2 regions of the Kribbella polygonati genome follow, and region 1 is predicted to be linked to the other one. Evidence: riboswitches for the same ligand, from Rfam matches in the RefSeq annotation. Region 1 holds a riboswitch; the other holds the start of a gene.
The links. Region 1 has a riboswitch for glycine ahead of ACQHIV_RS33515 (L-serine ammonia-lyase). Riboswitches for the same ligand answer to the same signal wherever they lie in the genome.

Region 1 (15,565 bases):
CCCGACCATCACACGGGCCATGTCGTCTCGCTGACCGGCCGGGTGATGCGGATGCGCGACCACGGAGGGCTGTCGTTCGCGCAGCTGCAGGACGGGTTGACGCAGCTGCAGGTGATGCTCACCACCGAGTCCTGCGGCGAGGTACCGCTCGACCAGTGGCGGCGGCTTGTCGACATCGGCGACCACGTCAGCGTGACCGGCGAGATCGTCACCACCCGGCGCGGCGAGCTGTCGATCGCGGCCACCGGCTGGACGATGGCGGCGAAGTGCCTGCACCCGTTGCCGGACAAGCGGAAGGGCTTCACCGACCCCGAGGCGCGGGTCCGCCAGCGGCACATCGACCTGGTGATGAACCCCGACTCGCTGCGGATGATGCAGCAGCGGAGTGCCGCCGTACGGGCCCTGCGCAACGGTTTCGAGAGCCGCGGCTTCGTCGAGGTGGAGACGCCGATGCTGCAGGCGGTGCACGGTGGCGCGAACGCGCGGCCGTTCGTCACACACATCAACGCCTACGACACCGACCTGTTCCTGCGGATCGCGCCCGAGCTGTTCCTGAAGCGGCTGAGCGTCGGCGGGATGGGCAAGATCTTCGAGCTGAACCGGAACTTCCGCAACGAGGGCGCGGACGCGACCCACAACCCGGAGTTCACCTCGGTCGAGGCCTACCAGCCGTACGCCGACTACGTGGTGATGCGGGAGCTGACCCGCGAGCTGCTGATCGAGGCGGCGACCGCGGTGTACGGCAAGCCCGTCGTACGGCGGGACGGCGAGGAGCTCGACATCTCCGGCGAGTGGCCGGTGGTGACCGTGCACGCCGCGGTCGGGCTGGCCGCCGGGGTGTGCGTGAATGTCGACACTCCTGTCGAGCGGCTCCGCGAGCTGTGCGCGGAACACGGCGTCCACACGACCTTCGACATGACCGCGGGCGAGCTGGTGCTGGAGCTGTACGACGAACTGGTCGAGCCGAACACGATGCTGCCGACGTTCTACACGGACTTCCCGCTGGAGACCTCTCCGCTCACCCGGAACCACCGCACCGAACCACGGCTCGCCGAGCGCTGGGACCTGGTCGCGTTCGGCGCCGAGATCGGTACGGCGTACTCCGAGCTGGTCGACCCGGTCGAGCAGCGCCGCCGGCTCACCGAACAGTCCCTGAAGGCTGCCGCCGGCGACCCCGAGGCGATGTCCCTGGACGAGGACTTCCTGTCCGCCCTCGAGTACGCGATGCCCCCGACCGGCGGCCTCGGCATCGGCGTCGACCGGGTGATGATGATGCTGACCGGCCAGAACATCCGCAGCACCCTCGCCTTCCCGTTCGTCCGCCCGGCAGTCCGGGAATGATGGCTTAGGCTTGGGGCTTCGGGTGGGGACCTGGGGGTGGGGATGAGGCGCTGGGGTGCGCTGTTCGTCTGTGTGTGGGTGGGCCTGGTGACGGGCTGTGGTGCGGATCCGGAGCGGCCGGATCCGCAGGTGTCGGCGTCGAACAGTTCGCTGCCGGCGCCGGTGCCGAGTGTGCCGCCGGCGGGGCCGCTGAGCGCGTCGGCGTACCAGGCGGAGCTGACCCGGATCGACCAGGTGCTGGGCGGATCGGCGCGGGCGCTGACCCGGGTCCGGACCGCGGAGGGGCTGGGCGAGGCGATCACCACGCTGGCGCAGTCGCTGAACACGGCCGCGGTCCGGCTGGCGGCGTTGACCGTGACGTCCCGGTTGAGCGCCGTACACGAGCTGCTGCAGGCACGGATCGGGGTCGCGGCGACACGGCTGACCAGCGCCCTGGGCCAGACCGAGGACGACGCGCGCTGCGGCGGGGCGGCGTACACCTCACAGAAGGTGCAGCGGCAGTTGCGCACCGACCTGAGTGCGGCGCTCACCCAACTGAAGGAGCTGAGGCTGAAGTTCGGCACCACGCTGCCGGATCCGGGCCCGGCGCCGAAGGACGAGCGGCCGCCGAGCGGCGACGTCCTGGTCCGCCGCGGCACCGCGGGATCGGGCCGGCTGAAGATCACCAACGGTACGGCGAAGGACGTCGCGATCTCGATCGTCGACGACGGCAAACCACCGGGCACCCCGCAGATCATGGTCTACATCCAGACCGGCAGAACCGTCACGGTGAACCGGATCGGCGGCACCTACCACCTGTACTTCAAGAGCGGCTCCGACTGGGACCCGAAGACCCGCAGGTTCCGCTCCGACTGCTCGTTCAAGAAGTTCGAGCAGACCTTCACCCCCGACCAGGGCTGGCAACTCAACCTCCAGCCCCAGCCAACCGGCAACACCACAATGACCGAGGTCGAGGCGTACTAGAGCCCGAGCTTGTGCAGTAGCTTGCCGAGGAAACCGCCGATGCTGCCGGGGTCGTCCGGGGTGGTCGGTGAGGTGGTCGGCGTGGTGGGGTGCGCCGTCGGATCCGTGGTCGGCGGGACCGTCGGGTGCGCCGTCGTCGGGCCGGTTGTCGGTGCGGTCGTCGGTGCGGTTGTGGTCGGGGCCGTCGGCGGGCGCTCGGTGACCGGCGGTTGCGTCGGACCCGTGGACTCGACGATCTCCGGCGTCGGCGTCTCCCCCGGCCGGGTCGGGTACGGCGTGAACGTGCTGCCGGCCGACCGTACGACCTCCGGCGGATCGGTTGCGCTGAGCAACGGCGTCGGTACGGCGGTGGGCGTCGTCGCCGGGGTGATCGTCGGGCTCGACGTGGTCTGGTGCGGGACCGCGACGTTCTGGGTCGGCTGACCGGGCTGCAGGCCGGCCACCGGTGCGGCCGGGTCCGGGCCGCCGCCCGGGAGCGGCAGGAACGACGCACCGATCCGCGGACCGCCGAGCAGCGCGACGAAGAACAGCACGGCGTACGCGAGCAGCAGAATGCCGACGCCTGCGGCGATCTGACGACGCCGCGGGTGCTGCCAGGGCAGGCGGCGGGTAGCCGTGGCAGACATCGCGTTCACAAGTCCCGCAGGGTATCGGGTGACCAGTCGTTTCAAACAGCCCTTGGAAGAAATTCCACGCCAAAGCGAGACCTTCCGGGAATTCCGGTACTGGTTACGCGTCCGTAGCAATGCGGTGCGTCAACGTGTCAGCTCCTGCAGGCCGATCACCGACAACAACCGGAGCTTCTCGGCGGCCTCGCTGTTCGGTGCCGCGGTGTGGACCACGATCCGCAGATCGTTGCCCGGGACCGCGAGTACGTCGCAGTCGATCGCGAACGTGCCGACCTCGGGATGGTGCACGACCTTCCGCTCGGACCGGTGGAACCCGACGACCGGCTGGTCCCAGATCTCAACGAACTCCGGCGCGGCCCGCAACTCCTCGATCAGCGCCCGCAGGTCCGTGTCGTTCGGGTACCGGGCCAGCGACGCACGCAGGTCGGTGACCATCGCGACCCGGAAGTCGCGCCGCTGCTCGGGCGTCTGCTCGAACCGGTCGCCCGCGGACAGGAAGTGCCGGTAGATGATGTTGCGCTGCCGGCCCTGGTTCAGCGACGGGTCGCCGGCGAGCGCGGCGAACATCGGGTTCCAGGTGATGATCGTCCAGGCCGCGTCGCACACGCACAGCGGCGCACCGTCCAACTGGTCCACGATCCGCTGCACCCCGGCCGGGATGTACGTCGAGATCCGCCCGGGTGACGGCTCCACCTCGCCCGCCAGCACGAACAGGTGGTTGCGCTCGGCATCCGTCAGCCGGAGCGCCCGGGCGAGCGCGGTCAGCACCTGCGCGGACGGCGAGTCCGAGCGCCCCTGCTCCAGCCGCACGATGTAGTCCACCGAGAGCCCCGCGAGCAGCGCCAACTCCTCCCGCCGCAGCCCCGGCGCCCGCCGCTTCCCACCGGCCGGCAACCCGACCTCAGCCGGCGTCACCCGATCCCGCCAGGCGTGCAACGTCCTCCCGAGCTCAGCCATACCCCCAGTATCACGTGCACGGCCGGCCGCAGCCTGGTACTGCCGTTACCTGGTCAGCACTCGATGACGTTCACCGCGAGGCCGCCGCGGGACGTTTCCTTGTACTTGACCTTCATGTCGCGGCCGGTCTCGCGCATCGTCTTGATCACCTTGTCGAGCGTGACCACGTGGACGCCGTCGCCGTGCATCGCCATCCGGGCCGCGTTGATCGCCTTCACCGACGCCATCGCGTTCCGCTCGATGCACGGGATCTGGACGAGGCCGCCGACCGGGTCGCAGGTCAGCCCGAGGTTGTGCTCCATCGCGATCTCGGCGGCGTTCTCGACCTGTTGCGGCGTACCGCCGAGCACCTCGCAGAGACCGGCAGCGGCCATCGAGCAGGCGGAACCGACCTCGCCCTGGCAGCCGACCTCGGCGCCGGAGATCGACGCGTTCTCCTTGTACAGCACGCCGATCGCGCCTGCCGTGAGCAGGAACCGGACCGCGCCGTCGTCGGTCGCGCCGGGCACGAACCGCCGGTAGTAGTGCAGGACCGCGGGAATGATGCCCGCGGCACCGTTCGTCGGGGCGGTGACGATCCGGCCGCCGGACGCGTTCTGCTCGTTGACCGCGAGCGCGAACAGGTTCACCCAGTCCATCACCTTGAGCGGGTCGACCGACCACGGGTCCTGGCTGAGCTTCTTGTGCAGCGCGTGCGCGCGGCGCGGCACCTTCAGGCCGCCGGGCAGGATGCCCTCGGTCTCGCAGCCCTCGCGGACGCAGTCCTGCATCACCTGCCAGATCCGCAGCAGGCCGTCGCGGATCTCGTCCTCGGTCCGCCAGGCCAGCTCGTTCGCGAGCATCACCTCGCTGACCGGCAGCTGCGACTCGCGGCACCGGTCGAGCAGCTCGGCGCCGGTGCTGAACGGGTACTTCAGCGGAGTGGTGTCCGGCACGATCCGGTCGCCCGCGGCGGCGTTCTCGTCGACGACGAAGCCGCCGCCGACCGAGTAGTAGGTACGTTCCCGCAGTACGTCGCCCTGGTCGTCGCGGGCGACGAAGATCATCCCGTTCGGATGGTACGGGAGCGCCTTGCGGCGGTGCATCACCAGGTCGCGGTGCTCGTCGAACGCGATCTCCCGGACGCCCGCGAGCAGCAGCCGGCCGCGTTCGCGGATCGTCTCGACCCGGGCGTCGACGGAATGCGTCACGATCGTCTCGGGGTCCTCGCCCTCGAGCCCGAGGATGACCGCCTTGTTGCTGCCGTGCCCGTGGCCGGTGGCCCCGAGCGACCCGAACAGCTGGGACTCGACGGTCGCCGTCGCGGCCAGCAGGCCGTCGTCGGCGAGACCGAGTGCGAACGTGCGGGCGGCGCGCATCGGCCCCACGGTGTGGGAGCTCGACGGGCCGATCCCGATACTGAACAGGTCGAAGACACTGATCGCCATCGTGCGGAGGTTCCTTCCGGTCGCCGTTGACCGTTTGGTGTCCTCCCCGCTCTGTCAGACGGATGTCTTCCAGAGGTGCCTCGCCCGCGCGGTGAAGGTGCCTGAGAGATTCTTGGGGAGAGTTGCTCCTACGGCGCCCGGTTCGTGGCCGGGTCTCTCCCGCACGGGTTCATGCGGCTGTTGAATTGACTGACGTTGTGGACGGTACGGCGGTCTGCCGGGCGCCGTCAATCCGGCCGGTGCGGACCGCCCAGATCTCGAAGAACCAGGTGAACAACGGCGGAACGGACGCTGCCAGCGCAGCCAGCGTGACCGGCCACGACCAGCGCAGCGGACCCCGCACGACGAGCACGGTGACGACGTACGCGACGAAGATCCCACCGTGGATCGGCCCGAAGATCTTCACCCCGGCCTCGTTGTCGGACAGCACGTACTTGAACAGCATCCCGATCAGCAACCCGGTCCACGAGACCGCCTCGGCGATCGCCACCGTCCGGAACCACCGTGCGTGTCTGGTACTCATCACCGCCGACCCTAACAAGCCCCCCAAGTCCGTTCCGGGGTGTCCGCGGGGTCGATCCCGGATGCCGTCAGCAAGCGATTGCCGAACGATCGTTCGCATGAAATTCATCCGACGCGCCCTGGTGGGCGCTGTAGTACTCGGCGTGACGGCGGCCGGGTTGTCGACCGCCGCCGCTGCCGGTCCGCGCCTGCGGTGGACCGATTGCCAACCAGCCGATTCCGCCGAAGTGAAGGGATCGCAGTGCGCGACCCTCCAGGTGCCCGTCGACTGGCGGAACCCGAGCGGACCGACCTTCGGCCTCGCCGTAGCGCGAAGGCAGGCCGCGGTGCCCGGCGAACGCGTAGGAGTACTCGTGTTCGGCCCGGGCGGGCCCGGTGACTCCGGGGTCGATCGGATCAGGACCGGGATGTCGCGGTTCAGTGCGGACCTGCAGGACCGGTTCGACATCGTCAGCTTCGACCCGCGCGGCGTCGGCCGCAGCAATCCGGTGAGGTGCTCGGCCGAACTGCTCGCGAAGCAGCCGTCGCCGATCATCGGGAGCGCGGCCGACTTCACCGCGACGATCAGCGACAACCGCCGGCTCGCCACGGACTGCCGCGAACACACCGGCCCGGTGTACGACCATCTCGACACCTGGCAGACGGTGCACGACCTGGAGGCCGTACGCCGGGCACTCGGTGAGTCCACGATCTCGTTCCACGGCAGCTCGTACGGCACTGTGCTCGGTGGACAGTACGCCGAGACGTACCCGGGCAGGGTTCGCGCGATGGTCCTGGAAGGCATCAGCGACCACAGCGCCGCGCCGGCCCGCACGTTCGTCGACCAGCAGGCGGAAGCGGCGCAGGACTCGTTCAGCGAATTCGTGAAGTGGTGCGACGCTACGGACACGTGTGCGCTGCACGGTCGCGACATCCACGCGCTGTGGTCCGGGCTGCTCGCCCGGGCCGACCGTGGCGAGGTACCGGACCCGCAGCACCCGACCGTCCCCATTACACCGTTCAACCTGAGCTTCCGCGTGTTCAAGCTGCTCTACGACCCGGAGTGGGTCGCTCTTGCCGACACGTTGAAGCAACTGGACACCAGCGCCCCGCCAACGGGTAAGTCACCGACGCCAACGGGACTCGCGTCGTACCCACTAGCCGTGTTCTGCCAGGACTGGAACCTCCCGGTGCGTTCCTACCGTGAGTACGCCGCTCAGCTCGCCCGGCTGGCCCGGAACACCCCGGACATGCGCTATCCGGGTCAGCTGACAGCAGTGTCCATGTGTCTCGGCCAGCCGCCTGCCGACAACCCACAGCACGTTCTGGACGTCCATGGCCTCAAAACACCGATCCTGCTCGCTGGCACGCTCCACGACCCGGCAACCGGCTACAACTGGGCCAAGAGCGTGGCACGCCAGCTCGCTGAGAACGGCGTACTCGTCACATACGAGGGCTGGGGTCATGGCAGCTACACCACGAGCCCCTGCATGCAGTCGACGATCGACGACTACCTGGTCGGGCGCGACGTACCGAAGCGCGGCAGCAGCTGCCCCGCCGTACCCCCCGGCCGGCTGATCGGTCAGATCGGGACGCCGGTGATCTCGAGCACCCGGTCCAGCTGATCGCCGTGCACCAGCCGGTTCGCCAGCAGCCGGAGCTCGGAGCAGGCGGTTTCCAGCGCCTGCGCCTGGGTCCGGCAGTTGTCGACGTACCAGAACGGGTCGTCCGGCTGCGGATCGTCCGCGTCGTCGATGTCGGCGTACCAGTGCCGGTCGCCGCAGTTCAGTACACGCACTCGTAGGTTCATGATTCCCCCCGTACGGGGCCGGCCCGGCCGGGCGCGTGGATCGCGGCCCCCCACTGCCACGCGCCGGGCCGAGTTCAGCCCTCCCCGCCTTGTACATCGGCAGGGAGCGACGAACGTTACTGTTCGTGATCGGTAATCTTGATTACTTCCCGAGGTGCGAGCGGGTCCACTGCTCGAGACCGTCGGTGCTGATCGGCAGGTCCTCGGTGAGGATCTCCAGCCGGTCGGAGTGCACCACCACGTTGTCCTCGATCCGGATCCCGATCCCGCGCAGTTCCGGCGGCACGGTCTCGTCGTTCGGGTGGAAGTACAGGCCCGGCTCGACCGCGAGCGCCATCCCGGCCTCGATGGTGCCGGCGAAGTACGCCTCCGGCCGGGACGCGTCGCAGTCGTGCACGTCGAGGCCGATGTAGTGGCCGGTGCCGCAGACGATGTACCGGCGGTGCTGCTGCCCGTCCGGGCCGAGCAGCTCGTCCATCGACACGTCCAGCAGACCCCAGTCCCGCAGGCCCTCGGCCAGCACCCGCAGCGCTTCGTGCTGGAAGGCGCGGTACGGCGCCCCGACCTTGACCGCGTCGAGCGAGGCGAGCTGGGCCTTGTGGACCAGGTCGTGCACCTGCCGCTGCGCCGCGCTGTACTCGCCGGTGGCCGGGAACGTCCGGGTCACGTCGGCGGTGTAGAGCGTGCGGGTCTCGACGCCGGCGTCCAGCAGAATCACGTCACCCTCGTTGACCGGGCCGTCGTTGCGGACCCAGTGCAGCACCGGCGCGTGGTTGCCAGCAGCAACGATCGAGGCGTACCCGACGCCGTTGCCCGCGGTCCGCGCACGCCGGTCGAAGGTGCCCTGCAGCCAGCGCTCGCCACCGCCGCGGATCGCCTCCGGCAGCTCGCTCGCGACGTCGCCGAACGCCAGCACGCTGGCCGCGACCGCCTCGCGGAGCTGGTCGAGCTCCCAGTCGTCCTTGATCCGGCGCAGCTCGGCGATGCTCTGCCGGAGCGCGTTGCCGTCGGTCGGCGACGTACGCACGAGAGCGTCCAGCATCGGCTCCACCCCGGGCACCGACAGCATGAACGGTACGGCGCCGCGCACCGCCGCGGGCAGTTCGTCGATCGGGCGGCAGGCGATCTGCAGCGCGTCCGACCAGTCCTTCAGGCCCGGCACGGGGCCGATCCACAGCTCACCGTCGCGGGCGTTCGCGAAGAAGTCCGCCTCGTCCGGGCCGGCGGTCTCGCGCAGGTACAGCGTCGCGTCGCCGTCGCCGGAGATGACCAGGACCGCACCCTCGGCCTGGCAGCCGGTCAGCCAGACGAAGTCGCTGTCCGCGCGGAACTGGTAGTCGGTGTCGTTCGAGCGGACCGGCGCCCGGCCGGCGCCGAGCGCGATCCGGCGGCCCGGCAACGCGGCGGCGAGCTTCCGCCGGTGCTCCGCGGCCGCCTCGGCGAGCCCCTCCGGCACCACCACCGACCGGTCGACCGGCCCCCAGCCGCGAGAGATGAACTCCCGGAACCCCTTGGCGTCGATCGGGCGGTAGGACTTCGGCGTCTGGTCGTCGTCGGTCATGCCTGCTCCCCTTTGCTACTGACGGTGTCAGCTCATCAATTCAGGTTGCGGCCGGGGTTCGCAAGCCCTTATCCCGGAAGGCGGCCAGGATGCCTTCCTCGGAGTCGAGCAGGTACTGGTGCAGGTCCGCGGCGGCCTCGTCGTACTTGCGGGCCTCGAGCAGTTCGAGCAGGCCGCGGTTCCGTTCGATGTACGGCTCGTGCAGCTCGCGGGGCGCCGCGATCACGTGGAACAGCAGCCGCAGTTCGGCCAGCAGCCGGCCGGTCATCGCGTCCATCCGCGAGCTGTCGGCCAGGCCGATCAGGTGCTGGTGGAAGCGCATGTTCGCGGTACCCACGGCCGGCCAGCGGTCCGCGCGGGCGGCGGCCTCGGCCACCTCGACGTCGTCGTGCATCGGCTCCAGCCGGCTCGCCGGCAGCTCCGGGTCGCGGCCGGACAGTCCGCGGACGACGTCGACCTCGAGCACGCGGCGCAGCCGGTACAGGTCGGTCACGTCGTTCTCGTCGAGCTCCGGGACGAAGACGCCGCGGTGCAGTTTGTAGACCAGCAGCCCTTCGTGGGTGAGCAGCCGGAACGCCTCCCGCAGCGTGTTCCGGCTGACCTCCAGAACCTCGGTCAGCTCGACCTCGGACAGCTGCGCGCCGGGCGGCAGCGCGCCCTCGGTGATGCTGCGGCGCAGGATGTCGGCAGCGCGCTCCGCCGAGCTGCTCCGGTCCAGCCGCGCGACGTCGGCGGCGACGGTCCGCAGCCAGGCCTGGCGGCCGGTCTCAGTCATCTCTGCATCATCCCAGGTGGGCGGGAAAAGTGGAACAAGCCTCTTGCAGGATTGTTCAACAATCTCTACGCTCGGGCGCATGGACCTCAACGCGGACCTGGGCGAGGGCTTCGGTTCCTGGTCGATGGGTGACGACTCGGCGCTGCTCGAGGTCGTGACCAGCGCGAACGTGGCCTGCGGGTTCCACGCCGGCGACCCGTCGATCATGCGCCGGGTGACGGCCGAGGCGGTCGAGCGCGGCGTCGCGATCGGCGCGCATGTCGGGTACGCCGACAAGGCCGGGTTCGGGCGGCGTTTCCTGGACGTGGAGCCGGCCGTGCTGCGCGACGAGGTCGTGTACCAGCTCGGCGCGCTGGACGCGTTCGCGCGGATCGCCGGCGACCGGGTCCGGTACGTGAAGCCGCACGGGGCGCTGTACAACACGATCGGCCATCACACGGAGCAGGCGGGCGCGGTGGTCGCGGCGGTTGCGGCGTACGACAAGACGCTTCCGGTGCTCGGGCTGCCCGGGTCGGAGTGGTTACGGCTCGCAGCCGAGGCCGGGCTGAACGTCGTACACGAGGCTTTCGCGGACCGTGCGTACACGGCTGCCGGCACGTTGGTGTCGCGGCGGCTGCCTGGATCGGTCCTGCACGACGCGGACGAGATCGCTGCCCGGTGTACGGCGATCGCCCGCGGGCAGGCGATCCGTGACGCGGACGGCGGTTCGCTCGTCGTCGAGGCGGCGTCGATCTGCGTGCACGGGGACACCCCTGGTGCGGTGGAAATCGCCCGGCGGGTGCGGAGCGCGCTGGAGGGAGCGGGCGTCGACGTACGCCCGTTCACCGGGTGATGCGGATCCTTCCGTCGGGTGATCGGGCGCTGCTGCTGGAGCTCGACGACCTCGACCAGGTGCTCGGGTACTACGCGGCCCTCGCCGCGGACCCGCCGCCGGACGTCGTCGACATCGTCCCGGCGGCGCGGACGATCCTCGTCACCACACGGGGCGACCTCGCCGGCCTGTCCCGCAGCCTCCGGGAGCTGGTGCCCGCCCCGGACAGTCGGGCCACGGGCGACCTGGTCGAGATCCCGGTCGTTTACGATGGGGAGGACCTCGGCGACGTCGCCTCGCTCCTGGGCTGTACTTCGTCCGAGGTGATCGCTCGGCACACCGGCGTTGTGTGGACCGTTGCCTTCTCCGGCTTCGCGCCCGGCTTCGGGTATCTGACGTCCGACGACAACTGGAACATCCCGCGGCGCACCTCGCCGCGGACGAAGGTGCCGGCCGGTGCTGTCGGGCTGGCCGGCGAGTTCAGTGGCGTGTATCCGCGGGAGTCCCCCGGCGGCTGGCAGTTGATCGGCCGTACGTCGGTGCGGACCTTCGACGCCGCCCGGGAGCCCGCCGCTCTGCTGCACCCCGGCGGCAGGGTCCGGTTCGTCGACGCGGGTCGTGGATGAGCAGCCTGACCGTTCTGACAACGGGGCCGTTGGCAACAATCCAGGACCGCGGACGGGCCGGCCAGGCCGCCCTCGGGGTCCCGGCGTCGGGCGCCTGCGACCGGGCCTCGTACGCGCTGGCGAACCGCCTGGTCGGCAACGTCGACGGCGCGGCCGCGCTGGAGGTCACGTACGGCGGTCTGTCCGTGCACGCGGACGGCGACCTCCTCGTCGCGATCACCGGCGCCCCGTGCACCGGCGTACCGCTGAACGCTCCGACCGTGCTGAAGTCCGGGCAGGTGTTGCGTTTCGGGCCGCCCGTCAGCGGTCTGCGGACCTATCTGGCTGTCCGCGGCGGCATCGACGTACCGCCGGTCCTCGGCTCGCGCTCCACCGACCTGCTGTCCGGCCTCGGCCCTTCGCCCTTGACGGCCGGGCAAACCCTGCACGTCGGCCCGCCGGCGCATCCGATGCCTGGAGTGGACCAGGCTCCCGTACGGCACCCTGCCGCCGGTCAAGTCGTCCTCCGAGTAACACCAGGCCCGCGCCGGGGCTGGTTCACCGACGCCGGCTGGGCCGCGCTGACCTCACAGGTCTACGAGGTCAGCACCAACAGCAACCGGGTCGGCGTACGCCTCGACGGCGCTCCCTTGGAACGCGCCCGCACCGGCGAGCTGGCCAGCGAGGGCATGACCCACGGCGCCATCCAGATCCCCCCGTCCGGCACGCCGGTCATCTTCCTCGCCGACCACCCGGTGACCGGCGGCTACCCGGTCATCGCGTACGTCGCCGCGGCCGACCTGGACGCCTGCGCCCAGCTCCGCCCAGGGCAGCCGGTGCGCCTCGTCAGCTGAGCTCCATCGCGTCGGCGAACGTCTGCTGCGCGTGCCGCATCAGCTCGGCCTCGGCCGGGTCCGCGAACAGGGCCGGGAGGGTGCTCGGGTCGACGTCCTCGATGTGTGTCTGCAGCCACCAGATGTTGCCGGTCGGGTCCTTCACCCGGCCGCCGCGGTCGCCTGTGATCCCGGAGTACATCAGCTCGGTCACGACCGTCGCACCCGCCTCGACCGCCCGCCGGTACGTGCGCTCGACATCGTCGACGTACACGCTCAGAAACGCGGGCGTGTCCGGCCACCCGGGCGCCGCGTCGAACGTCATCAGCACCGACCCGCCGACGGTGATCTCCGCGTGGCCGACAGTCCCGTCCTCGTTCGGGAACCGCCCGGACGCCCGTACCTCGAACGTCTGCTCCACGAAGTCCAGGAACTTGTCGGCGCCCTTCACGACGACGTACGGAGTGATGGTCGACTTACCGCCGGGGATCTGGTGTGTTGTCATGCCTCCACTCTGGCGGAGGTAGCGGACAGGTTGTGTCCTGTTCTGAATCGGCGCAGGTACTCCGTCGGCGTGACGCCGAGGTGGCGCGCGAACGCGCGACGGAGGGTCTCGTCGCTGCCCAGTCCGCTGAGGCGTGCGGCGGCGGTGATGCTGTGGCCGTCGAGCAGGAGTTGTTGGGCGCGATCCAGGCGTACGCGTTCGACCCAGCGGGCCGGGGTGGTGTTGAACTCGCTCTGGAACAGCCGGGTCAGGTGGCGCGGGCTGACCGCGGCCGCGGCCGCGAGGTTCGGAAGGGTGTGCTCGGCGGCTGGGTCGGCGACGACGAGGTCGGTGATCGCCCGGAGTTGGCCGGTCCGCGGCGGTGGAGTCGCGATCGCGGTCGAGAACTGCGACTGGCCGCCCGGGCGCTGCATGAACACGACGAGCTCGCGAGCCACCGCGCGGGCCAGGTCAGGGCCGTGGTCCGCCTCGACCAGCGCGAGAGTGAGGTCGATGCCGGCGCTGATCCCGGCCGAGGTCACATACCGCCCGTCGGTGAGGTGCAGGGCGTCCGGCTCGACTCGCACCCGCGGGTACCGGCGCGCCAAGGCCGACGCATGCCGCCAGTGGGTGGTCGCCCGCCGCCCGTCCAGCATCCCGAGCTCGGCCAACGCGAACGCCCCACTGCATACGGACGCGACCCGCTCGGCGTCCCGCGCCAGCGCCGCGGTCACCTCCAGCACGTCCTCCGGTACGCCGTCTACCAGGTGATCCGCCCCTGCCACGATTACGGTGTGCACCACCCCGGCCGCTGCCGCGGTGACCGCCCCAGCCAACGAGACACCCGACGCGCTGCGCACGTCCCCACCCGCGGCAGACACCAACAACACCTCGTACCGCTCGGCCTCACCGCGCCGCCCTGGACGCCCGACCAGGTTCGCCTGGTGGAGGACCTCGAGCGGTCCGGTGACGTCGAGCAGCGTCACCCCGTCGTACACGACGAACGCGACCCGGCGTGTCCGAATCTGTGGTTTACCCGGCGAGAAGGACATGGCGGCAGCGTACCCGCGCCCGCGAACCTGGAACTCCCACCGCTTCAGGAAAGGCAGGACGCACCGATGACCGAGGAGATCGCCGGCATCCGGATCCCCGACAGCAAACTCGCCCGCGAAGCCACCGAACTCGTCCGCGCCGCCGCCACCCCGCTCCTGTTCGACCACTCCCGCCGCGTCTTCCTCTTCGGCGCCCTCCGCGGCCGCGACCTCACCTACGACCCGGAACTCCTGTACGTCGGCGCGATGTTCCACGACCTCGGCCTCACCGAGCGGTACCGCCGTACGGACCAGCGCTTCGAACTCGACGGCGCCGACGAGGCCCGCCGTTTCCTCAACACCCACGGCATCTCCGGCGACCCCGCGGACCGGGTGTGGACGGCGATCGCGTTGCACACCACGCCGGAGATCCCGCTCCACATGTCCGCCGAGGTCGCCCTCGTCACCCGCGGCGTCGAACTCGACGTCCTCGGCATCGGGTACGACGCGATCACCGACACCGAGCGCACCGCCGTCACCGCCGCGCATCCACGTCCGGACTTCAAACCGCGCATCCTTGCGGCGTTCACCACCGGCCTCCAGGACCGCCCCACAACCACCTTCGGCAACGTCAAAGCCGACGTACTCGAACACTCCGTCCCCGACTTCCACCGCACAAACTTCGTCAACCTCATCAAAACCTCCCCGTGGTCCGAGTAGCCGGCCCCACACCCGGCCCACACCCGACCACCAGCCACACACTCAGGGCCTACCCGAGCACCCACCCCACACCCAGCGCATACCCGAGCACCCACCCCACACCCAGCGCCCACCCGAGCACCCGCCCCACACCCAGCGCCCACCCGAGCACCCGCCCCACACCCAGCGCCCTCAGGACCCACCCCAGCACCCACCCCACACCCAGCGCCCAGCCCCAGCCCCACCACCCGCCCCACACCCAGCGCATACCCGAGCACCCACCCCACACACACGCGGCCCACCCCCACCACCCGCCCCACACAGCGCCCACATCACGCCCGACGTCTATCTGAGTAGCCGCCGCACATCTCAGAGCAGCTCGTGAGCAGCTGGGCGGACCGGCGTCGATCCGGCGGCAGTCCGGCGGCAGTCCGGCGGCAGTCCGGCGGCAGTCCGGCGGCAGTCCGGCGGCGACCCGGCGGCGGACCGGCCGCGGCTCGCGGCGGCTCGGCGGAAGTCCCGGCGGCGGTTCGGCGGCGGTTCGGCGGCGGTTCGGCGGCGGTCCGGCGGCGGTTCGGCGGGCTGGAGGGGGTTGCTTGTTCGGGAGGCGGGGACGGGACAGGATGTGCGGTATGACTTCTGGAACGCCGGGTATCGACAGCACCGTCCCGCCGAGCGGCACCGGCTGTGTCGAGTGCCTGGACGCCGGCGGCTGGTGGTTCCACCTGCGCCGCTGCGCCCAGTGCGGCCACATCGGCTGCTGCGACTCGTCCCCCGCCCAGCACGCCTCGGCCCACGCCGCCGAGTCCGGCCACCCGATCGTCCGCAGCTTCGAACCCGGCGAGGACTGGTTCTGGCACTACGGCGAGTCCCAGTACTACGACGGCCCCACCCTGGCCCCACCAGCCTCCCGCCCCGAAACCCAACCCGTCCCCGGCGGCAACGTCCCCACCGACTGGCAGTCCCACCTCCACCGCTGAGATCGGAGGGGTCTACCAACGGCCGCGGTGGATGAACGTCTCGTACTCCCGCCGCTCCGCCGCAATGCCCGCGCGCTGCGGCGGCAGGTCGTCAGCCCGATGCCCGACCGCAATCGCACCGATCGGATCGCACCCCTCCGGAACCCCGAACTCGTCCC
Region 2 (15,565 bases), 4.3 Mb from region 1:
GCGGCGGACCGGCGGCCAGTACTTCGAGGTGCGGTCCACCGAGCGCGGGAACGCGGCCTCCTCGCGAGTGTAAGCGTGTTCCCACTTGTCGTTGATCACCGACTCGGCGGTGTGCGGGGCGTTCACCAGCGGGTTGTCGGCGGCCGGCCACTCGCCCGCGGCGACCCGGTCGATCTCGTGCCGGATCGCGATCATCGCGTCGCAGAACCGGTCGAGTTCTCCGAGGTCCTCGGACTCGGTCGGCTCCACCATCAGCGTGCCGGCCACCGGGAACGACATCGTCGGCGCGTGGAAACCGTAGTCGATCAGCCGCTTCGCGACGTCGTCGACGGTGATGCCGGTCTCCTTGGTCATCGGGCGCAGGTCGAGGATGCACTCGTGCGCGACCAGCCCGTTCTCGCCGGTGTAGAGCACCGGGAACGCGCCCTCGAGCCGCTTCGCCACGTAGTTCGCGGTCAGTACGGCGGCCTTGGTCGCCGCGGTCAGGCCCTCGGCGCCCATCATCCGGATGTACGCCCACGAGATCGCCAGCACCCCCGCGGAACCGAACGGCGCCGCGCTGATCGGGCCGACGCCCGACTCCGGGCCGGCCTGGTCGAGCAGCGGGTGGTTCGGCAGGTACGGCGCGAGGTGCGCCGCGACCGCGACCGGCCCGACGCCCGGACCGCCGCCGCCGTGCGGGATGCAGAACGTCTTGTGCAGGTTCAGGTGGCTGACGTCGCCGCCGAACTCGCCCGGCTTCGCGAGCCCGAGCAGGGCGTTCAGGTTCGCGCCGTCGACGTACACCTGGCCGCCGTGGTCGTGGACGACCTGGCAGACCTCGCGGACGCTCTCCTCGTAGACGCCGTGCGTGGACGGGTAGGTGATCATGATCGCGGCCAGCCGATCGGCGTGCTCGGCGGCCTTCGCGCGCAGGTCGTCGAGGTTGATCGTGCCGTCGTCGTTGCCCTTGACAACGACGACCTTCATCCCGGCCATCACCGCGGACGCGGCGTTGGTGCCGTGCGCCGACGCCGGGATCAGGCAGACGTTGCGGTCGGTGTCGCCCTGCGCGCGGTGGTACCCGCGGATCGCGAGCAGGCCGGCCAGCTCACCCTGCGAGCCCGCGTTCGGCTGGATCGAGACCTTCGCGTACCCGGTCACCTCGGCCAGCCAGCGCTCCAGTTGGCCGATCAGCTTCACGTACCCGGCCGCGTCCTCGACCGGCGCGAACGGGTGCAGGTCCGCGAACTCCGGCCAGGTCACCGGCTCCATCTCGGTGGTCGCGTTCAGCTTCATCGTGCAGGACCCGAGCGGGATCATCCCGCGGTCCAGCGCGTAGTCGTAGTCGGACAGCTTCCGCAGGTACCGCAGCATCGCGGTCTCGGACCGGTGCGTGTTGAAGACGGGGTGCGTCAGGTATCCGGTGGTCCGCGGTACGGCGAGAGCGGCCGCGCCGAGCGTGTCGTCGTACTGACCGCCGAAGGACTGGCAGACCCGGGTCAGCGTGGCGACGTCGGTCTTCTCGTCGCAGGAGATGCCGACGTGGTCCGCGTCGACCAGCCGCAGCCAGATCCCGTTCTGCCGGGCGGCGTCCACCACGTCGGCGGCGCGGCCCGGGACACGGGCGAGCACGGTGTCGAAGAAGTCGTCGTGCACGACCTCGACCCCGCCTGCCCGCAGCGACGCGGCGAGCTTGCCGGCGTGGCCGTGCACCCGCTCGGCGATCGCGCGCAGCCCCTCCGGGCCGTGGTAGACGGCGTACATCGACGCGACGACCGCGAGCAGGACCTGCGCGGTACAGATGTTCGACGTCGCCTTCTCGCGCCGGATGTGCTGCTCGCGCGTCTGCAGCGCCAGCCGGTACGCCGGGGCGCCGTCCGCGTCGACGGAGACGCCGACCAGACGGCCGGGCAGCGACCGCTCGAGGCCGGACCGGACCGACATGAAGCCGGCGTGCGGGCCACCGTAGAACAGCGGTACGCCGAAGCGCTGCGAGGAACCGATGACGATGTCCGCGCCCGCCTCGCCCGGCGCCTCGAGCACCGTCAGCGCGAGCAGGTCGGAGGCGACGGCCACCAGGGTGTCGCGCTCGTGGGCGGCCTCGACGAGCGGCTTGAGGTCGCGGACCACGCCGTTCGAGCCTGGGTACTGCACCAGGAAGCCGAAGAAGTCGCCCTCAGGCAGGCCGTCGGTGGTGTCCGCGACGACAACCTCGATGCCGAGCGCCTCGGCCCGGGTCTTCACGACGGCGATCGTCTGCGCGAAGGTGTCGGCGTCGACGAGGAAGCGCTCGGACTTGCTCTTCTTGTTGGATCGGTGCGCGAGCGTCATCGCCTCGGCCGCGGCGGTGCCCTCGTCGAGCAGCGACGCGTTCGCGGTCGGCAGGCCGGTCAGGTCGGAGACCACGGTCTGGAAGTTCAGCAGCGCCTCGAGGCGGCCCTGGGAGATCTCCGGCTGGTACGGCGTGTACGCGGTGTACCAGGCCGGGTTCTCGACCAGGCGGCGGACGATCACCGACGGCGTGAACGTGCCGTAGTACCCCTGGCCGATCATCGAGGTGGCGATCGTGTTCCGGCCAGCCAGCTGGCGGAGCTCGGTCAGCGCGTCCACCTCGGAGGCGGGCTCCGGCAGGTGCATCGCCTCGGTGGAGCGGATCGACGCGGGGACGGCGGCGTCCACGAGCGCGTCGACGTCGTCGTACCCGAGGAGCTGGACCATCCGGGTGATCTCGTCCGGACGCGGGCCGATGTGCCGGTCCGCGAACGTCGCGGAAAGCTGAGGGGTGTCGTTCACTAGAGGCTCCGATGCTGACTGTCGCTGCCGGTGGCCTCCCCCTCTGTCACGCGTGCACGCTCCAGAGTCGCCTGTGACACTCGGTCCGTGGGCCTGAGAGGTTCCGGGGAGGAATTGCCCCTTCGGCGCCCGATGACACGGGTCTCTCCCGAGTGCTGTGAACGGCAGAGTCGAGGCTACCAGGAATCGCGGAAGAGTTCGGGCAGCAGGCTCCGGGCGGCCGGCCGCGCCGCCGCCACCTGCGCTTCGGTCGCCGCCTGCATCGGCCACCGCACCCGCGTCCCGGCGTCCGCCCAGCCGCCGACCGCGGCGAGGAACTTGTCCAGCGCCGGGTTCGACAGCCCGGCCTGTTGCAGCGGTACGACGTGGGCCGCGAAGAACTCGGCGACCCGCCGTTCGACGTCCAGGTCGGCCGCGGTGGCCACCGCACCGTCCGGGGAGAGCGCCGCAACGTTCGAGTAGCTGCCGTGTGCGCCGAGTAGCGTCATACTCGCCAGGAAGTGACCGGGCACGAAGATCGCCAGCCCGGACTGCAGGGCCTCGTCGAACCACGCTCTGTCACCGCCGGCCGTCTTCAGCCCGATCAGGCTCGGCACCGCCTCGGCCAACTGGCAGAGCTGCTGCGGCGAGACAGCCGTCTTGGCATGCGGCGGGTTGTACAACACCAACGGCACGTCACCCGCCACCTCCGCCACCCGCCGCAGGAAGCTCAGCAGCTCAGCGGGATGCAGAGGCAACCAGTCCGGGGCTATTACCTGGATCGCTCCGGGCGCAAGCTTCGCGGCTCGCTCCACACGATCCAGCTGCACCTGCGCCGACGGATGACTGGCCCCGATCTGGAACGGTTTGCGCACCGCGGCGAGGACCTCGTTCACCCGGTCGAACTCGTCCTCGGTGAGGGTCTGGAACTCCCCCGCCGTCCCGTGTGCGTACAACCCCGCCACCGAAGTCTCACCCAAAGCCTGAGCCTGAGACTCCAGCCGCCGGAAGTCGATCGAGTCGTCCGCGTTCAGCGGTAACAACAAAGTCGCCCACACACCGCGGAGCGAATCGGCAGTGAGTGGGCGCACAGGGGAAAGCTAGGTCAGCCGGTCATCCGGGCGCGACGCCGGGCGGCGAGTTCGTCGCCGGCGTGGCCGTCGGAGCCCTCGTCGTCGTGGCCGTCGGCCCGCTCGGTCGGCAGCTCGGACAGCGAACCCTCGACCTCCCGCCAGACGCCGCCGAGCGCGATCCCGAACACGCCCTGGCCGCCGGCCAGCAGGTCGATGACCTCGTCGGGCGAGGTGCACATGTACACCGACGCGCCGTCGCTCATCAGCGTGATCTGGGTCAGGTCGTCGAACCCGCGCTTGCTGAGGTGCGCGATCGCGGTCCGGATCTGCTGCAGCGAGATCCCGGCGTCCAGCAGCCGCTTGATCACTTTCAGCAACAGGACGTCGCGGAAGCCGTACAGCCGTTGCGTCCCGGAACCGGTCGCCGGGCGGACCGACGGTGAGACCAGGCCGGTGCGGGCCCAGTAGTCGAGCTGCCGGTACGTGATCCCGGCCGCGGCGCAGGCCGTCGGACCCCGGAACCCGACGTCCTCCGGCATCGGCCGCAGGTCGTCGTCGAACAGCAGACCCTGAACGCCGGCAGTCTCCGTAGCTTCTGCCACGGCCTCGGCGTGCGCGTCGGAAGCCGACTGCGTCAGATCCGTGTCCCCGGTGCGTGTCACGCCTGAGCCTCCCTGGATACCGACTGGAACAAGTCATCTCCGTGGAGTGACAGCACCCCACGACTCCTTCACGGTAAGCCGCCGCCCGAGGCGGGTCAACGACAACCGCATCGAGCCGGGAGCGTGTCGCGACCGCCGTACGAATCGTTACCTAGGCGCTCTTGTCCGGCTCAGCTCTTGTCGAAGTCCTCCGGGGTCACCTGGTCCAGGAACTCCCGGAACCGCTCGACCTCCTCTTCCTCCTGCACCTCGTCGGTGCCGTCGGCCTCACTGTCCGGAACCGGGATGCCGGCCTCGGCGAGGATCTCCTCGGTGCAGAACACCGGCGTACCGGTGCGCAGCGCGATCGCGATCGAGTCCGACGGCCGGGCCGAGATCTCGGTCTGGTCGTCGAACACCAGGATCGCCTCGAAGATGCCGTCGGTCAGGTTCACGATCCGGACCTGGCTGAGGGTGTGCCCGAGGACCCGGATGGTCTCGGCGAAGAGGTCGTGGGTCAGTGGCCGGGGCGGCTCCATGCCCTGCTGGGCGAAAGCGATCGCACTCGCCTCGGCCGCGCCGATCCAGATCGGCAGGTACCGCTCACCGCCGACCTCCCGGAGCAGCACGATCGGCTGACTCGAGGGCATCTCCACCCGGACTCCGACCACGTCGACTTCGCGCACGCCACCAGCCTACTCCGCGCCGAAGGGCTAGGCGCGGGGAAGGCGGGAGCGGACCAGCGCGGTGTGCAGCCGGACGGTGAGCGCCGCCAGCTCGGCGGTCTGTTCGGTACGGCGCGGCCCGGTCACCTGCTCGATCAGGCCGACCTCGCGGTCCGCCGCGGTCCGGAACGCCCGCAGGTGCCGGGGCTCCAGGCCGTACGCCGCCAGCTCGGCCGCGACCTTCGCGATCACGATCGCGTCGCCGCCGTAGTGGTTGCCGGTGGCCACCACCAGGCCGTGGCTCTCCAGTTCGGCGAGCAGCCCGTCCGGTACGCCGGCCGCGGTCCGCAGCTCGTCCCGGGTCAGCCGCAGTTCGGTGCCGGTGGCATCGAAGTCGTCGGCGACCGGCTGGCCGGGGGTCTGCGGCAACGCCGTGGGCGCGACCGGCGGACCCGCCGCGGCCGGTCGCAGGCCGCGGTCGATCGCGCCGAGGTGTTCCTTGATCACCTTGAGCGGCAGGTACTGGTCGCGCTGCGCGGTCAGCACGTACCGCAGCCGGTCGACGTCCGCGACGCTGAACTTCCGGTAGCCGGACGCGGTCCGGGCCGGCGTCACCAGCCCCTCCGCCTCCAGGAAGCGGATCTTGGAGATCGTGACGTCGGCGAACTCGGCCTGCAGAAGCTGCAGCACCTCACCGATGCCGCGACTGCCGCCGGACGGCTCAGGCCTGGCCACTGGCGTAGTACACCAGCCGGTACTTGCCGATCTGGACCTCGTCGCCGTTGTTCAGCTGGACCTCGTCGATCCGGTCGCGGTTCACGTACGTGCCGTTCAGGCTGCCGACGTCGCGGACCTTCACGCCGTACCCGTCGCGGCGGAACTCGGCGTGCCGGCGGGACACCGTCACGTCGTCGAGGAAGATGTCGCTGTCCGGGTGCCGGCCGGCGGTGACCACGTCGACGTCGAGCAGGAACCGGCTGCCCGCGTTCGGGCCGCGCTGGACGATCAGCAGGGCGGACCCGGCCGGCAGCGCGCCGACGGCGGCCTGGTCGTCGGCGTTCAGCGGCTCACCGGTCTGCTCCGGCTCCGGCTCGGCTCCGATCGGGGTCAGCATCGCGGTGTCGGTGACACCGGGCTGGGCCGCGCCAGGCAGCATCGCTCCGCACTGCGAGCAGAACCGGCTGCCCTCGGAGTTCTCGTGCCCGCACTGGTTGCAGAACGGCATGCTGTGATCCTCCCGATCGCCGGTGGTCCGGCGACGTTTTCGATAGACCCCGTATTGACAGTGTGGCAAGAGGCCCCAACCCTCGATCAGCGGTTGAGGCCCGTAACGCTATCAGTCTGTAGTCAGCCCTGGTCGAGCTGGCCCTGGTACGCGTCCGCGTCCATCAGCGCGGTCACCTCGGCGGCGTCCTCGACGTCGATGTCGAGCAGCCAGCCCTCGCCGTACGGGTCGCTGTTCACCAGGTCCGGCTGGTCGGCCAGCGCCTCGTTGACGGCGGTCACGGTGCCGTTCACCGGGGCGAACAGGTCGCTGACGCTCTTGGTCGACTCCAGCTCCCCACAGGCGTCGCCGGCCCGCACCGTGCTGCCGACCTCCGGCAGCTGCACGTACACGATGTCACCGAGCTGGTCCTGCGCGAAGTCGGTGATGCCGATCCGCACGGGTCCGTCCTCGCCGGCCTTCACCCACTCGTGCTCGGCCGTGTACTTCAGGTCTTCGGGGTACACCTTTGTCCTCGTTTCTACTTCGTAGGGCTGGGCGCCGGGCGAGCGTAACGATGCTCCTCCGGGGCGTGCAAGGCGGTGATCGACAGGCTGCTCAACTCGTTCACCTCGGCGGTGCCGCCGATCTGCGGACCGGTCACCTCACTGACCAGTCCGCCGGGGAAGTTCGCCGCCTCGGCCAGGTTGTGGGACTCCCCGATCGCCTCGATGACGTACGGCGAGGTCAGCTTCTGGCCGTCGGCCCGGATCCCCGGTGGGTCGTCCACGAAGTCCGTACTGGCCACCACGCGGACCGACCCGTTCAGCTGGATCGCCTCGGCACCGGCGTCGCGCAGTTCCTCGATCGCGTCCAGCAGGTTGCTCGAGGTCATCTTGCCCTGTGGGTCGTTGAGCGTGATCCGGACCCCCTGCCCGACCGCGGCCATGGTGCCGGCCAGGATGCCGAGGGTGCGGATCTGGGCCTCGGCCTGCTCGCGCGCGGTCTGCGCCTTGTCGGCGCTGGACGACAGCGTGTTCTTGCGTTCCTCCAGGTCGGTGATCTCGCTCTCCAGCCGGCGGGTGTTCTGGCCGAGACCGTCGAGGATCGCGATCAGGTCCTCGCGGCGGGCGTTCTGGTAGCCGTCGTCGGCCCGGTTCACCCGGACCTGGACGACCGCGACGCAGCCCACCAACGCCAGGACGATCGCCACGATCGCCTGCCCGCGGGACGGCTTGAAGCCGGCCTTGAGCCGGCGCAGTGCGAGGTTCGGCGTCTTCGGCTTCGGGGCCGGCATCGGCGTCGGCTTCTCCGGGTCCGGGGTCTGGTCGCTCATGGTCAGGCCCGGAAGATGTGCCGGCGGATCGCGGCCATGTTGGTGAAGATCCGGATGCCGAGCACGACGACCACGCCGGTCGACAGCTGCGAGCCGACGCCGAGCTGGTCGCCCAGGTAGACGATCAGCGCCGCGATCAGCACGTTGGACACGAACGAGACGACGAACACCTTGTCGTCGAAGATCCCGTCCAGGAACGCCCGGAGCGCGCCGAACACCGCGTCCAGCGCCGCGACCACCGCGATCGGCAGGTACGGCTGCGCCCACTCCGGGACGTCGGGGGCGACCAGCAGGCCGACCACGACCCCGATCACGAGACCGAGTACGGCGATCATCTCGGCCTCACCTTCGCATAGCGCAACGCGATCGTCGCATCGGCCGGCACCAGCAAGGAATCCTCCGTCGTGATCGTGCTGCGGACACCGAAGTTGCTGACCAGGTACTGCACCCACTGCCCTCCGGAACTCTGCGCGAACCGGGCCGGCATCGTCGCGGTGTCGCCGATCGCGAGCACCGTGTACGGCGGGGTCAGCGAACTGTAGTCAACCGTGATCGCGCTGCCCGCACCGCGGATCGCGGTCAGCGCGGTGAGCCGGTGGCCGTTCACCGCGATCGCCTCCGCGCCGGCCGTCCACAGCCCGTTGACCAGCTGCTGCAGGTCGACGTCGAGCAGCCGGCCCTCCTTGGCGTCGGCGTTCTTCGCGTCGTCGATGACGGCCTTGATCCCGGGCCCGGTGACCGCGATCGCGCCGGTCTGCAGCTCGAGGTCGTCGAGCTTCTGCTGCAGCGCCGCGCCCGTACTGTCGTTGCTCAGGCCGCTGGCCTGCAGGCCGCGGACCTCGTCGGCGAGCTGGGACTGGTGGTTGCGCAGGTCGGTCAGCCGGTTGCCGGCCTGGTTGATCCGGTCGATCAGTTCCTTGCGCTGCTTCTCCGCCTCGGGCGCGCCGCGGTAGTTCTGCGCGGCGGCGATCGCGAGCAGGAAGCCGAGGACCGCGGCGGCCACCACCAGCAGCACGCGGTGCCGGGACCGGGCCGGGTCCTGTTTCGACCGGGTCCTGGCGGCGACGGCGTACCCCTCGTCGATCGGGTGCGCCATCAGGTTGTTCAGCAGCGACATCGACGCGTCGACGCGCCGAGGAGGCGTCTGCTGAGGGGCTTGCTGGGTCACCCGGCCGAGTCCTTGATCGGTTTGACCGTCTGGACCAGGTGCCGCAACTGGGCGAAGTACAGCGCGCCGGCCCAGTAGTACAGACCGGTCCCCCAGATCGCGAACGCCCAGCCGATCACCCGGGCCAGCAGGTTCAGCGTGGAGTCGCCGTCGCCGAGCAGGAGCAGCGGGAACGCGTACAGCAGGCAGAACGTCGCGGACTTGCCGAGGAAGTGCACCGGCAGCGCGTTGAAGCCGCGGCGGTGCAGCGCGGGCAGGGTCAGGGTGAGCAGCACGTCCCGCAGCGGCAGCGCGATCGCCAGCCACCACGGGATGATGTCGCGCAGCGCCAGGCCGATCACGGTGGCGAAGATGTACAGCCGGTCCGCGACCGGGTCGAGCATCTGCCCGAGCCGGCTGGTCTGGTTCATCCGGCGGGCGATCTGGCCGTCGGCCCAGTCGGTGAAGCCGGACACCGCGAGCACCAGCAGCGCCCAGCCGTCCGCCTTCGGCCCGAGAATCAGCCACAGGAAGAGCGGCACCCCCAGCAACCGCAGGAAGCTGAGCGCGTTCGGGATCGTCCACACCCGGTCGGACACTTCCAAGTCCGGCACGCGACCCCTCCCTCTCTCCACCCTGGATACCCGTCGTAACTCTACTGGGGTGCTTCGACAGGTTTGCGCCCGGCCATGCCGGGGCATGCCCGGCTTTTCCCAATCGAGATGCTTAGGCTGGGCAGATGAAGTTCCTGGTGCTGATCTACGGCAACCCGGAGTCCCGCGCGGTCTGGGACTCGTTGACGGACGAGCAGAAGAAGGAAGGCATGGCCGGGTACGCCGCTCTGCACGCGGAGCTGGCCCAACACCAGGAGCTCGTCGCGTCCGAATCGCTCGACGACCCGGCCCTGACCAAGCAGGTGCTGGTCCGCGACGGCAGGCCGCTGACCACCGACGGCCCGTTCGCCGAGGTGAAGGAACAGCTGGCCGGCTTCTACCTGCTGGACTGCGAGTCGATGGACCGCGCGGTGGAGATCGTCGCGCGGATCCCGGAGGCGCCGTTCAGCGTCGTCGAGGTCCGCCCGGTGCGGGACCTCGGCGCGTACAGCTGATGCTCGAGGAGCTGCTCCGGGAACAGGCCCCGCAGGTACTGGGCGCCCTGGTCCGGCGGTACGGCGACTTCGACGCGTGCGAGGACGCCGTACAGGAGGCGCTGCTCGCGGCGTCGCTGCAGTGGCCGGCCGACGGCGTACCGGAGAATCCGCGGAGCTGGCTGATCACGGTCGCGTCGCGGCGGCGGATCGAGGTACTGCGGAGCGAGGCGGCGCGGGTACGGCGCGAGGAGACCGTGGCGTCGTGGACTCCCCCGGAGCCGGCGTCGGCGGCGGACGACTCGTTGACGTTGCTGATGCTGTGCTGCCATCCGGCGCTGACGCCGCAGTCGCAGGTGGCGCTCACGCTGCGCGCGGTCGGCGGGCTGACGACCGGCGAGATCGCCCGCGCGTTTCTGGTGCCGGAGGCAACGATCGGGCAGCGGATCAGCCGGGCGAAGGCGAAGCTGCACGGCGCCCGGTTCGCGCTGCCGCCCGCGGCGGAGCAGCCCGAGCGGCTGGCCGCCGTACTGCATGTGCTGTACCTGATCTTCAACGAGGGCTACACGGCGTCGTCCGGTACGTCGCTGCACCGGGTCGAGCTGTCCGCGGAGGCGATCCGGCTGACCCGTCAGCTGCTGGCCTTGCTGCCGGCCGAGGGCGAGGTGGCGGGGCTGCTGGCGTTGATGCTGCTGACGGATGCGCGGCGGCCTGCCCGGACCACGGCCGCCGGTGCGTTGGTGCCACTGCCGGAGCAGGACCGGTCGCTGTGGGACGCGGCGTCGGTTGCCGAGGGCACCGAACTGATCGAGTCGACGCTGCGCTCGGCGCCGGTCGGGCCGTACCAGCTGCAGGCGGCGATCGCGGCCGTGCACGACGCGGCCGCCGACGCCGGTGCGACCGACTGGCGGGAGATCCTGATGCTGTACGAACTCCTCGAGTCGACGGCACCCGGGCCGATGGTGACGCTGAACCGGATCGTCGCGGTCGCGATGGTGCACGGGCCGGGCGCCGGGCTGGCGCTGCTCGACGACGTGGATCCGGCGCTGCGCGACCACCACCGGCTGGCCGCCGTACGCGCGCACCTGCTCGAACTGGCGGGCGATGCAGCGGCCGCGCGGGAGGCGTACGAGCTGGCCGCACGACTCACGCAGAGCACTCCCGAGCAGGTGTATCTGCTGGGTCGCGCGGCTACCTTGGGCGCCCCCAACTGAGCTCGGCCTCGATCGTCAGCTCCAGTACGCCGTCCTGCGCGTAGGGGCGGAGCGCTTCCGCGACGCCCGCGTCGAACGCGGCGGCCTCGTCGACGGGCATCAGGTCGCGCGCCAGGCTGGACGTCGAGTGCAGCCGCTCGATGTAGTCGTCGACCGTCTGCCGGTAGCCGACGCGCTTCGTCCGCGCCGTACCGGTGAGCTCGAGGAGGCCGCGTTCGACGATCGCGTCGACGACGTTGAACTTCGGGTCGTGGTCCTTCTTGCGCGAATGCCGCACGATCACCGGGACCACGTCGGCCATCCACGGCTCGTCGACGGGGCCGTGCTCGATCACGACGAGCTGGGCGTTCGGGGTCAGGTGCGGGAGGATCCGGGCGAACGTCTCCGCCCACGGCATCCAGTGGATGCTGGCGCCGGCGGTCACCAGGGCGTACGGGCCGTCGAGGTCGGCGGCCTCGATCGGGTTCACCTGCCAGCGGAGGTTCGGGTGGTCGCCGCCGGGGCGCTGCCGGCCGGCGTCGACCATCGGCTGTGAAAAGTCGATCGCGTCGACCTGCTCGACCCGCGGCGCCAGCGGGCGGGCGATCGCGCCGTCGCCGGCGCCGATGTCGAGCACCCGGCGCGGGGCGTCGGTGATCAGGTCGACGAGCCGGTCGAACACCTCGTCCGGGTACGGCGGCCGATGCTGGTAGGCCTCCGCCACCGCCTGCTGTTTGAACGTCGCCGCGAGTTCGGTCATGTCGTGGAGCCTAGGCCGGGTCGCACCGTACGGTCCCGGTTTCTGCTGTCGGCCGACGTAATCCGCACGTCTCCTCCGGTCCACGCGGCGGAAACATCCGGTTCCTACTTTGAGGCGGTGAGCCCTCTGTACGAGCGCGTCGACCCCTTCATCGGGACCGGCGCCACCGACCTGCCCGCGCCGCAGGGCCTGGCCGCGACCTGGTGGTGGCCCAAGCCGCAGGTCGGCAACACCCACCCGGGCGCCGTCCACCCCTTCGGCATGGTCTCGGCGTGCCCGTACTCCGGTGCCTACCCGACCGGCTACGGCCTGTACGACTTCAACACCGAGGGCGTTCCGGACCTGTTGTACGACCGCCCGGTCGCGTCCGGATTCACCCACTTCCAGCAGTCCGGTACGGGCGCGATCCGCAAGTACTACAACTACTTCCGCGTCACGCCGATGCTCGGCCCGCTCGACGACCTGGGCACCACGTGGGACCTGCTGGACGAGGTGGCCGAGCCCGGCTACTACGCGGCGACGCTGAGCTCGGGAGTGCGCTGCGAGCTGACGGTCGGTCCCAAGTCGGCCGTCCACCGGTACACCTTCCCGGCCAACGACACGGCCCGCATCGTCGTCGACGCCTCGACCGGCGGCCTGGCCATCCCGCACAGCCGGACCGTGCCACTGAAGGCACACCTGACACTGCTGGAGCCAGGGGTGGCCCAGGGCGAGATCCACGTCGAGGGCGTACCGCTGGCCGTCCACCTGGAGGTCGACGCCCCGGGCTGGCGGCAGTTGCTGTGGTACGACCGGCGCCTGATGCCCGGCGGCACCCGCCTCGACTTCGACTACATCCGGCCGACCACCCTCCGGCCGTTCGGACTGATCTTCATGGGTCCTTCGCGCGCCGAGCAGACCGTCGAAGTACGGCTCGGGTTCTCACTCCGCGGCTGTACGACGGCCCGCGACAACCTGCACCGGGACGTGGCCGCCTTCACCGACCGGCGTGCGCGGACGGCAAGCAGCTGGCGCGACCACCTCGGCAAGGTCGAGATCGACGCCGGGTCCGACGACCAGGCAACGGTCTTCGGTACGGCGCTCTACCACTCGCTGATCAAGCCGTGCTTCGCCCCGGACGAGAGCCCGTCGTGGACGACCGAAGGCCCGTACGCGTTCGACATCTGCACCATGTGGGACATCTACCGCACGCAGCTGCCGCTGATGACCACGCTGTTCCCGGAGCGTTCGGTCGCGCTGGCCGGGGCGCTGCTGTCGATCTGCGAACAGGAGGGCAACCTGCCGATCGGCTACCGGATGGCCAAGGGCGCCGACCGGTTCTCCCGGCAGGGCAGCGCGCTCGCGCACACCTTCCTCGCCGATCTGTGCCAACTGGACCTGCCCGGGATCGACTGGGACTGGGCCATGGTGCACCTGGAGGCGGACCTGCGCCGCACGTACGGCGAGGACTACCTGGTGCACGGGGTGGCGCACCCGATCAGCCACACCCTCGACCTGGCGTACGCGTACCACTGCACCGCCGAGATCGCCCGCAAGGTGCGCGACCGGCCGCTCGCCAAGCAGCTGCGCGACCTCGCCCACGGCTGGCGGGCGGCGTACGACCCGGCCACCGGTCTGCTGCGCGACTCGACCTTCTACGAGGGCGGCCGGTGGAACTACTCGTTCCGGCTGCTGCACGACATGCGCGCCCGGATCGCGCTGGCCGGCGGCGACGAGGCGTTCGTCGGCCTGCTCGACCGGTTCTTCGGGTACCACGCCGCGCCGGTCACCCAGCCGGGCGTGGCGCCCAGCGTCACCGAAATGGATGCCGGGTACGGCCTGTGCCGGTTCGAGGGGCTGAACAACGAGCCGGACTACGAGGCGCCGTGGTCGTACCACTACGCCGGCCGGCCGGACCGCACCGCCGAGGTGGTGCAGGCCGCGGTCGCCAACCAGTTCGGCACCGGCCGTGGCGGGCTGCCGGGGAACGACGACTCCGGCGGGCTGTCCGCCTGGTATGTATGGGCGACGCTCGGCCTGTTCCCGGTGGCCGGCCAGAACCTCTTCCTGCTGAACGCGCCTGCCGTGGCCGAGTCCACGACCCGGCTGCCGTCGGGCGACCTGTCGATCACCACGACCGGCTTCGAACCGGTCGAGACCGGCGGACCGGTCTCGTACGTCCAGTCGGTCGCGGTGGACGGCAAGACCCTCGAACGCCCGTGGATCTCCGGCCGGGAACTGCGGCGCGTACGCAACCTGCACCTCGAACTCGGCCCGCGGCCGTCCGGCTGGGGAACCCGGATCCGGCCGCCGTCCACATCTGATCCCACTGGGGGTGCCGCATGAACACGCTCGTCCCGTCCCGGCCGGCCCGGCGCCTGGTGATCGTGGTCCGTGCCGATCCGGTGATCTGCGGGCACTCCGGTGAGGCGCGGTGCCTCGCGGAGGTGGCGCTCACCCGCGGGTTCGACGACGTACGGATCGTCACCTGGCCGCTCGATGCGGTGGAGGCGGCCGGGCTGCCGCTGAAACCGCTCGATCGCGTCCTGCCGTACAGCCCCGGCATCACCGTCGAACGGCCCGGTCCCGTCGGCGACTACCGGGTTCCGGACGGACGGTATCTGTCCGGGCTGATCGGGCGGCTGGTCGAGCTGTTCAGCGACGGGGTGCCGACGGTCGCGATGTCGCTGTACCTGAGCCCGCACGCGATCGCCGTCCACGAGGCCGTCCAGGTGGCGCGCCGGATCGGTCCCGCCCGGGTGACCACGGTGGCCGAGGCGGTGGGGTCCGACATCACCAACGTGGTGCGCGAGTGCGTGGCCGGCGGCCGGTTCGGGGCGGCGGCGCACATCCTGTCGGTCTACCTGGCGGCCGACCACTGCGTGGCGGTGTCGGAGTACACGAAGGACCTGATCGTGGCGTCGGCGGCGGCCCTCGACGACCTGCACGGTACGACGTTCGCGCGGCAGTGCCGGGAGCGGATCGCGATCTCCTATCCGGCCGTGGACTCCTGGCCGTACCTGTCGCTGACCGACGACCGGATCGCCGAAACCCTGGCCCGGCGGGGGCTTTCGCGGGACAGGTACGTGCTGTTCCTCTCCCGGATCGCGTCGGCGAAGGGCATCGACGACCTGATCGACGCCTACGCCGGCTCACGGTCGGCCGAGCGGGTGGAGCTGGTGCTGGCCGGGCGCGGTCCGCACGAGGACGCGGTGGTGGCGCGGGTCGCCGCCACGGGCCTCGGCGAACGGGTGCGGGTGCTGACCGACGTGGACGACACGGAGAAGCCGGCCCTGATGGCCGGGAGTGCGGCGTTCGTCCTGCCGACCCGTGAGCAGCCGGAGTTCGTCGAGACGTTCGGGATCGCGCTGGTCGAGAAGGCACTCGCCGGCGGCGGGCCGATCATCACCTGCGCGACCGGCGGCGTCCCCGAAGCGGTCGGCGACACCGCCCTGCTGGTACCCCAACGCGACCCGGCCACGCTACGGACCGTGCTCGACGAGGTCGTCTGCGACTGGACCTACGAACAGCGGGCGACCGCTGCGCGCCGCGCGCGGGCGCACGCTCTGTATTTCGACCGGACCGCAGTCTTCGACCGCCTGTTCACCCGCACCGAACCCCCGGCCGTTCCGGTCGTCTGAGCTAGGCCTTCAGCCAGGCGCGGAGCTCCTGCAGGGCCTGGCCCGTCGTCCACCGGGCCAGGTCGGGCCACTCGTGCTGCTGACG

Region 2: it holds a riboswitch for glycine, as region 1 does, so the genes downstream of both, gcvP (aminomethyl-transferring glycine dehydrogenase) here and ACQHIV_RS33515 (L-serine ammonia-lyase) in region 1, are expected to answer to the same signal.

What each region holds. Positions count from the first base shown of each region.
Region 1 is NZ_CP190129.1:7,000,207-7,015,771, reverse strand. It holds gene lysX (bifunctional lysylphosphatidylglycerol synthetase/lysine--tRNA ligase LysX) at 1-1,341, shown strand, start outside; gene ACQHIV_RS33530 (hypothetical protein) at 1,384-2,304, shown strand; gene ACQHIV_RS33525 (hypothetical protein) at 2,301-2,930, opposite strand; gene ACQHIV_RS33520 (helix-turn-helix transcriptional regulator) at 3,060-3,890, opposite strand; gene ACQHIV_RS33515 (L-serine ammonia-lyase) at 3,944-5,317, opposite strand; glycine riboswitch at 5,397-5,489, opposite strand; gene ACQHIV_RS33510 (DUF3817 domain-containing protein) at 5,487-5,840, opposite strand; gene ACQHIV_RS33505 (alpha/beta hydrolase) at 5,938-7,443, shown strand; gene ACQHIV_RS33500 (hypothetical protein) at 7,401-7,628, opposite strand; gene ACQHIV_RS33495 (aminopeptidase P family protein) at 7,771-9,189, opposite strand; gene ACQHIV_RS33490 (GntR family transcriptional regulator) at 9,230-9,964, opposite strand; gene ACQHIV_RS33485 (LamB/YcsF family protein) at 10,044-10,796, shown strand; gene ACQHIV_RS33480 (5-oxoprolinase subunit B family protein) at 10,796-11,401, shown strand; gene ACQHIV_RS33475 (biotin-dependent carboxyltransferase family protein) at 11,398-12,234, shown strand; gene ACQHIV_RS33470 (VOC family protein) at 12,227-12,718, opposite strand; gene ACQHIV_RS33465 (GlxA family transcriptional regulator) at 12,715-13,749, opposite strand; gene ACQHIV_RS33460 (HD domain-containing protein) at 13,816-14,448, shown strand; gene ACQHIV_RS33455 (hypothetical protein) at 14,498-14,695, opposite strand; gene ACQHIV_RS33450 (UBP-type zinc finger domain-containing protein) at 15,060-15,407, shown strand; gene ACQHIV_RS33445 (nitroreductase family protein) at 15,420-15,565, opposite strand, start outside.
Region 2 is NZ_CP190129.1:2,728,875-2,744,439, forward strand. It holds gene gcvP (aminomethyl-transferring glycine dehydrogenase) at 1-2,775, opposite strand, end outside; glycine riboswitch at 2,847-2,936, opposite strand; gene ACQHIV_RS13075 (dihydrodipicolinate synthase family protein) at 2,952-3,845, opposite strand; gene ACQHIV_RS13080 (MerR family transcriptional regulator) at 3,860-4,366, opposite strand; gene ACQHIV_RS13085 (bifunctional nuclease family protein) at 4,660-5,154, opposite strand; gene ACQHIV_RS13090 (MerR family transcriptional regulator) at 5,182-5,868, opposite strand; gene ACQHIV_RS13095 (FHA domain-containing protein) at 5,855-6,358, opposite strand; gene gcvH (glycine cleavage system protein GcvH) at 6,481-6,864, opposite strand; gene ACQHIV_RS13105 (DUF881 domain-containing protein) at 6,879-7,673, opposite strand; gene ACQHIV_RS13110 (small basic family protein) at 7,676-8,008, opposite strand; gene ACQHIV_RS13115 (DUF881 domain-containing protein) at 8,005-8,841, opposite strand; gene ACQHIV_RS13120 (CDP-alcohol phosphatidyltransferase family protein) at 8,838-9,521, opposite strand; gene ACQHIV_RS13125 (YciI family protein) at 9,560-9,928, shown strand; gene ACQHIV_RS13130 (RNA polymerase sigma factor) at 9,928-11,121, shown strand; gene ACQHIV_RS13135 (class I SAM-dependent methyltransferase) at 11,099-11,860, opposite strand; gene ACQHIV_RS13140 (glycoside hydrolase domain-containing protein) at 11,978-14,185, shown strand; gene ACQHIV_RS13145 (glycosyltransferase) at 14,182-15,480, shown strand; gene ACQHIV_RS13150 (hypothetical protein) at 15,482-15,565, opposite strand, start outside.